2 regions of the Streptomyces sp. NPDC091289 genome follow, and region 1 is predicted to be linked to the other one. Evidence: riboswitches for the same ligand, from Rfam matches in the RefSeq annotation. Region 1 holds a riboswitch; the other holds the start of a gene.
What was found. Region 1 has a riboswitch for cobalamin ahead of ACIQPT_RS27190 (ABC transporter substrate-binding protein). Riboswitches for the same ligand answer to the same signal wherever they lie in the genome.

Region 1 (3,398 bases):
CACACCACCGACACCACCTGGGACGGAGTCCGCGCCGGGGAGTCGCCCGCCCGCACCGTCCCCGAACTGCGGGGCTGCGCCGTCGACTTCGCCTGCACGGTCGCCGGCATCGACCTCGACGACGCCGTCGGCGGCCGGACCGCGTTCCGGATGGGCCGGTACGTCAAGTTCGCCGTCCTGGCAGCCCGGGAGGCGGTCGCCGACGCCGGGCTCGACCCCGCGCACTGGGACAGCCCCCGGGTCGCCGTCGTGGTCGGCACCAGCAGCGGAGGATCCGCCGGACTCACCGAACAGGCCGTCGCCCTGGAGCGGCGCGGCCCCGAGGCCACCTCGCCCTCGGGCATCCTGCTGACCATCCCGAACATGCCCGCGGCCGAGATCGCCATCCGGATGAAGGCCACCGGACCCAGCCTCGCCCCGTGCACGGCCTGTTCGTCCGGGGTGACCGCGCTGTCGGTGGCCCGGGACATGCTGACGCTGGGCCACTGCGACATCGCCATCGCCGGGGCCACCGAGTCGATCGTGTTCCCGGTCGCCATGACCGGCTTCGCCCGCTCCGGCGCGGCAGCGCTGCGGGACGGCGACCCCGCCCGCCTCTGCCGGCCCTTCGCCGCCGACCGGGCCGGGATCGTCATGGGCGAGGGCGCGGCCATCATGGTCCTGGAGCGGGCCGAGGACGCCCGTGCCCGAGGAGCCTCGCCCCGGGCGCTGATCGCGGGCACCGGCGCCACCACCGACGCCCACCACCCCACCAGCCCCCACCCCTCCGGGGACATCGCACGGGCGGCCGTCGACGGCGCGCTGCGCGACGCGGGCTGGCACGCCGAGGACGTCGACCACGTCAACGCGCACGGGACGTCGACCCCCCTCAACGACGCCACCGAGGCAGCCCTCATCGCCCGGGCCTACCCGCACCGGCCGCCCGTCACCGCCCCCAAGGGCGTACTGGGCCACTGCATGGGGGCGGCCGGCGCCATCGAGGCGGGCCTGACGATCCTCACGCTCCAGCACGGGCTGGTCCCGCCGATCGCGAACCTGGACGCCCCCGAGCCCGGGTTCGACATCGACTGCGTCACCAAGGTCCCGCGCGAGGTGCCCGTACGGCGGGCCGTCAGCCACTCCTTCGGCTTCGGCGGCCACAACGCGGTGATCGCCCTCCAGGCTCCGTAGCCCGGGCGGAATCCGCCGGGCCGGTGCGGCCGGGACGATCCCGCGCCGCACCGGCCCCGCGCACAGTGACCCGCCGCACCGCGTCTGATCTGCGGGAAGGCGCGTGATAGCTTGCCGGGGCCAGTCGAACCCCAGCGACGGGGTCAGGGAATCCGGTGCGAATCCGGAACTGACGCGCAGCGGTGAGGGGGACGGGCGGGGCCACGGCCACTGGAGCACCCAGGTGCTCCGGGAAGGCGTCCCGCCCGGACGAACCCGAGTCCGAAGACCTGCTGGCATCCGCGCCCCGAACCGGGGCACGGGAACCGTACGACGGGCTCCGCGGCTGGGCCCAGAGACAACAGAGGTCCTTCGTGCTGTCCACGGCCACCCCCGCCCCGATACGTACCGCCGCCCTGCTCGCGGCGGGACTCCTCCTGCTGACCGCCTGCGGCGGCGACGGGAGCACCACGGCCGCCGAGGGCGGCAAGGCCGACGGGTTTCCGCTCACCCTCGAGAACTGCGGACGCACCGTCACGGTGAAGACCCCGCCCCAGCGGGCCGTCTCCGTCGACCAGGGCTCGACCGAGATCCTCCTCTCGCTCGGCCTCGCCGACCGGCTCGCGGGCACCGCCACCTGGAGCGACCCGGTGATGAAGGGCCTGGAGAAGGCCAACAAGGGCGTGGAGCGCATATCGGAGAACCGGCCCTCCTCGGAGAAGGTCCTCGACAAGGAGCCCGACTTCGTCTCCGCCTCCTTCGCCTCCACCCTCGCCAAGGGCGGCGTCGCCCCCCGCGAACAGTTCGAGAAGCTCGGCGTCCCCACGTACATCTCGCCCGCCGACTGCACCGGCAAGGACAACAGCGGCGGCGGCGACGGAGCCCGTACCGCGCCCCTCACGATGGACAGCGTCTACACCGAAGTCCGTGAGCTCTCCCAGGTGTTCGGCGTCCCCGAGCGCGGTGAGAAGCTGGTGAAGAAGCTCCGGGCACGGGTGGACAGGGCCACCGACGGCATCGACGCCTCGGACGCCTCCCTCCTCTACTGGTTCTCCGACTCCAAGGCCCCCTACCTCGCGGGCTGCTGCGGTGCCCCCGGCGTCATCACCAAGGAACTCGGCGCGAAGAACGTCTTCGACGACACCCACGACGAATGGCCCCAGATCAGCTGGGAGACCGTCGCCGACCGCAACCCCGACGTCCTGGTCATCGGCGACCTGAGCCGCACCATGCAGAGCGCCGAGAGCGCCGAGAAGAAGATCGAGTTCCTGGAGTCCAACCCGGTCACCAAGACCATGGACGCGGTCAGGAACCGCCGCTACGTGCTGCTCAGCGGCCAGGCCATGAACCCCACCATCCGGACCGTCGAGGGCCTGGAGCGCGTCGCGGCCGGACTGCGCGACTTCGGGCTCGCGGGGTGAGCGGAGGGAACCCGACGGTGCAGCGGTCCGCCGGTGAACGGCGGGTCGGCGGGCCGGTCCAGGCACTGCTCTGGGCCGGCGGCGTCCTGCTCCTGCTGCTCTCCGTCGCGGTCGCCGTGACCATCGGGCCCGCCCGGATCTCCGTGCCCGACGTCTGGTCCGCCGTCGCCGCGCACCTCGGGTTCGGCGCCAGTGACCTCAGCCCGATCCGCGACGGCATCATCTGGAACCTCCGCATGCCCCGCACCCTTCTCGCCGCCGTGTGCGGCGCGGGGCTCGCGGTGTGCGGCACGGTGATGCAGTCCCTGCTGCGCAACCCGCTCGCCGACCCCTTCGTCCTCGGCGTCTCCTCCGGAGCCTCGACCGGGGCGGTCGTGGTGGTCGTCCTCGGGGTCGGCGGGGGAGCGGTGTCGCTGTCGGCCGGGGCGTTCGTCGGGGCGCTGTGCTCGTTCGCCCTGGTGCTGCTGCTCAGCCACACCCTCGGCGGCTCCACCGACCGGGTCGTCCTCTCCGGCGTCGCCGCGATGCAGCTCTTCTCCGCCCTGACCTCCTTCGTCGTGATGACCTCCGCCGACGCCGAGCAGACCCGCGGGGTGCTGTTCTGGCTCCTCGGCTCGCTCAGCGGCGTCGGCTGGACCGAGGTCGCCCTCTGCTCCGCCGTCCTCGCCGGCTGCCTGGTGGTCTGCCTGGCCCACGCCCGTACGCTCGACGCCTTCGCCTTCGGGCAGGACGCCGCCGCCGCGCTCGGCGTGAACGTCGCCCGCACCCGGATCGTGCTGCTCTGCACCACCGCCCTGCTGACCGCAGCCCTGGTCAGCGCGGCCGGGG
Region 2 (3,398 bases), on a different contig from region 1:
CCAGGACGTCGATCCCGGCCTTCTCCTGGAAGGAGAGGACCTCGCGGATCTCGTCCTTGATCCGCTCCTCGTAGCCCGCCTCGTCGATCCGCCCGGCACGCAGGTCGGCCCGTGCGGTGCGCAGTTCGGTGGTCTGCGGGAACGAGCCGATGGTGGTGGTCGGCAGCAGCGGCAGCCCGAGGTGGGCGCGCTGGGCGACGGTCCGCTCGGCGTACGGCTGGGAGCGGCGGCCGTCCGCGTCGGTGATCGCCGCCGTACGGGCCCGGACGGCCGGGTCGCGGGTGATGACGGCGTCGGTGCGGGAGGCCAGGTCGGCCCGGTTGGCGGCGAGTTCGGCGGCGATGGCCCCGGTGCCGCCGGACAGGCCGCGAGCCAGGACGACGATCTCCTGGGTCTTCTGCTTGGCGAAGGCGAGCCAGCGGGCGATCTGCGGGTCGATGTCGCGCTCGGCGTCCGCGTCCAGCGGGACATGGAGGAGGGAGCTGGAGGCGGAGACGTCGACGTGGTCCGCGAGGCCGAGGAGGGTCCCGAGGGTGGCGAGGGACTTCTCGTAGTCGTTGATCCAGATGTTGCGGCCGTTGACGACACCGGCGACCAGGAGTTTGCCGGGCAGTCCGCCGGCCGCCGCGAGGTCGTCGAGGTTCCCGGCGCCGGACTCGGTGAAGTCGAGCGCGAGACCGTCGACGGGGGCCTTGGCCAGGACCGGCAGCGCCTCGCCGAGCCGCCCGAAGTAGGAGGCGACCAGGAGCTTCGGCCGGTCGGTGAGTCCGCCGAGCTCGCGGTAGGCGCGGGCGGCGGCGTTCAGCTCGGCCGGGGTGCGGTCCTGGACGAGGGCGGGCTCGTCGAGCTGCACCCATTCCGCGCCCGCCGCACGCAGGTCGGAGAGGACCTCGGCGTACACGGGGAGCAGCCGGTCCAGCAGGGTCAGCGGCTCGAAGTCCGCGGCCACACCGGGGGCGGCCTTGGCGAGCAGGAGGTAGGTGACGGGGCCGACGAGCACCGGGCGCGGGGTGTGGCCGAGCGCGAGGGCCTCCTTGAACTCCGCGACCTGCTTGGCGGAGTCGGCGGCGAACACGGTGTCGGGTCCCAACTCGGGCACCAGGTAGTGGTAGTTGGTGTCGAACCACTTCGTCATCTCCAGCGGCGCGACGTCCTGCGTGCCGCGGGCCATGGCGAAGTAGCCGTCGAGGGCGTCGACGCGGACCGCTTCGCGGTGCCGCTCGGGGACAGCGCCGACCATGACGCTGGTGTCCAGGACATGGTCGTAGTACGAGAAATCACCGGTCGGCACGGAGTGGACGCCGGCCTCGGCGAGCTGCTGCCAGGTTCCCCGGCGCAGTTCGGCGGCGGTCTGCCGGAGGGTGTCCGCGTCGACGCGGCCCTTCCAGTAGCCCTCGATGGCCTTCTTCAGTTCACGGTTCTGACCCTGGCGGGGGTAGCCGTACACGGTGGCCCGTGCTGCCGCGGCTGCGGGCTTCGCTGTCACGTGACTCTCCTTCGCGAGCGTGTCTGCTGTCGCAGACCCCGGGACGGGACGCGGACGCGAAGGGATGGCGCGTCGGGCGGACAACGGGACACGGAGAACCGTGTCCGTCCACCTGACGGTTACGCCGACCCGCCCACGAGGTCACCGGGATCTCCGCACGCGAACGGTCGCGTGCGGACAGCGGGCAGGTCTTCGGACTCGCGGGCACGTCTGCCGGGGCAGACACCTACTGGCCGTCGCTTCCCAGACCCGGCCGGGCCCAGTGCGTATGACGGCGGTCGTTCCCACTCACCGCTGCGGGGCAGTCCCGGATTCCCACCGGGTTCCCTCTTACGACACCCTGTCCGGCTGACAGGGCGAACCAGCTGCACCGGTCAGCCTAAGGGGGTGACCGCCGGGCGCACACCGTTGTTCACACTTCGGACGGTGATGTGAGACACGAGGCCGACGCGTCCGGCCTTCGGCGGCCCGCGCCCGCCGGTGGTCCGGCGCGCCGGCGAGCGCCCGGCAGCAGCGCCGCGGGGACCAGTGCGAGCGCGGCCGTCGCGGCGAGCACCAGGAGCGCCGTCCCCATGGCTCCTTCCCACTGCTCCACCCGCCCGTCGCCGGCCGCGGGCAGCAGACCGGCGGCGACGGCGATGCCGAGGACGGGGCCGATGTTCACGGCGGTCTGCTTGAGGCCGCCCACCACTCCGGCGTATCCGGGCGGCGCGTCGCCCACCACGGTCCCGGTGGCCGTGACCATCACCGTGGCGTATCCGGCGCCCAGCAGCGCGAAGGCGGCCCCCATCGCCACCGGCCCGGTGCCCCGGTCGGTCCCGGCCAGCCCGACGATGCCGAGGACGACCAGCAGCGTGCCGCCGAGCGCGGTGGACCGCGCGCCCAGGACGCGCAGCACCCGCCCGGCGAGCGGCGCGCCGACGATCATCAGCGCCGTCATGGGCAGGGCTCGCAGAGCGCTGTCGAGCGGGTCGAGGCCCAGCGCGTACTGCAGGAAGTACGTGCCGGCGAACAGCGCGCCGAACATGCCGCTCGCGGTGAACAGCAGCATCACCATCGAGGCGGTGACCGGCACCGACCGCGCGACCGCCGCCGGTACCAGCGGATGGCGGCTGCGGCGTTCGTGGCGGACGAGGACGGCCGCCACGGCGGCCGAGCAGAGCAGTCCCCCCACCGTGCGGTGGTCGGCCCAGCCGTGCGGTTCCACCCCGGCGAGCGCGTTGACCAGGAGGGCGAGCGCGGCCGCGAGCAGGAGGGCCCCTCCCGCCTCCAGGCGGCGGGACGTGTTCCGGCCGGCGTCTTCCGGGACGCGGGCCGCCAGGCAGAACAGGCCGATCAGGAGCGCGATGGGCACGTTGACGACGAAGACGGACCGCCAGCCGAGCTGCGCCACCAGGAAGCCGCCGAGCAGCGGACCGGCGGCGGCGGCCACCCCGATGGCGCTGGTCCGCAGGGCGATGGGCAGGCCGAGCCGGTCCGGCGGGTAGACCTGGCGCAGCAGCGCCAGCGTCGCGGGCTGCAGCAGGGCTCCGAACACTCCTTGTACGGCGCGCAGCCCGATGACCCAGCCGACCGAGGGCGCCACGGCGATGCCCGCGGACGCGGCCCCGAAGCCGAGGGACCCGATCAGGAGCAGCCGGGTGTGGCCGTACCGGTCCCCCAGGCGTCCGGCGAGGACGAGCAGACTCGCCACCGCGAGGAGGTACGCCGTACTCGTCCACTGCACCTGGGCGAGGGGCGCGGAGAGATCACGCTGCAGGCTGGGCTGGGCCACGAGGAGGACGGAGCCGTCGAGCGCGACGATCATCGCCCCGGCGATACTGCCCGCGAGGGCGAGGCGGGGCCGGACAGGGGCGGTGGTGGGTACGGTCACGGGTTCGCCCGTCCGAGGTGGGCGTCGACGGTCCGGGCG

Region 2: it holds a riboswitch for cobalamin, as region 1 does, so the genes downstream of both, metE (5-methyltetrahydropteroyltriglutamate--homocysteine S-methyltransferase) here and ACIQPT_RS27190 (ABC transporter substrate-binding protein) in region 1, are expected to answer to the same signal.

What each region holds. Positions count from the first base shown of each region.
Region 1 is NZ_JBIVUT010000021.1:162,730-166,127, forward strand. It holds gene ACIQPT_RS27185 (beta-ketoacyl-[acyl-carrier-protein] synthase family protein) at 1-1,170, shown strand, start outside; cobalamin riboswitch at 1,275-1,462, shown strand; gene ACIQPT_RS27190 (ABC transporter substrate-binding protein) at 1,524-2,570, shown strand; gene ACIQPT_RS27195 (FecCD family ABC transporter permease) at 2,588-3,398, shown strand, end outside.
Region 2 is NZ_JBIVUT010000013.1:105,622-109,019, reverse strand. It holds gene metE (5-methyltetrahydropteroyltriglutamate--homocysteine S-methyltransferase) at 1-1,486, opposite strand, end outside; cobalamin riboswitch at 1,652-1,867, opposite strand; gene ACIQPT_RS19020 (MFS transporter) at 1,899-3,359, opposite strand; gene ACIQPT_RS19015 (TetR/AcrR family transcriptional regulator) at 3,356-3,398, opposite strand, start outside.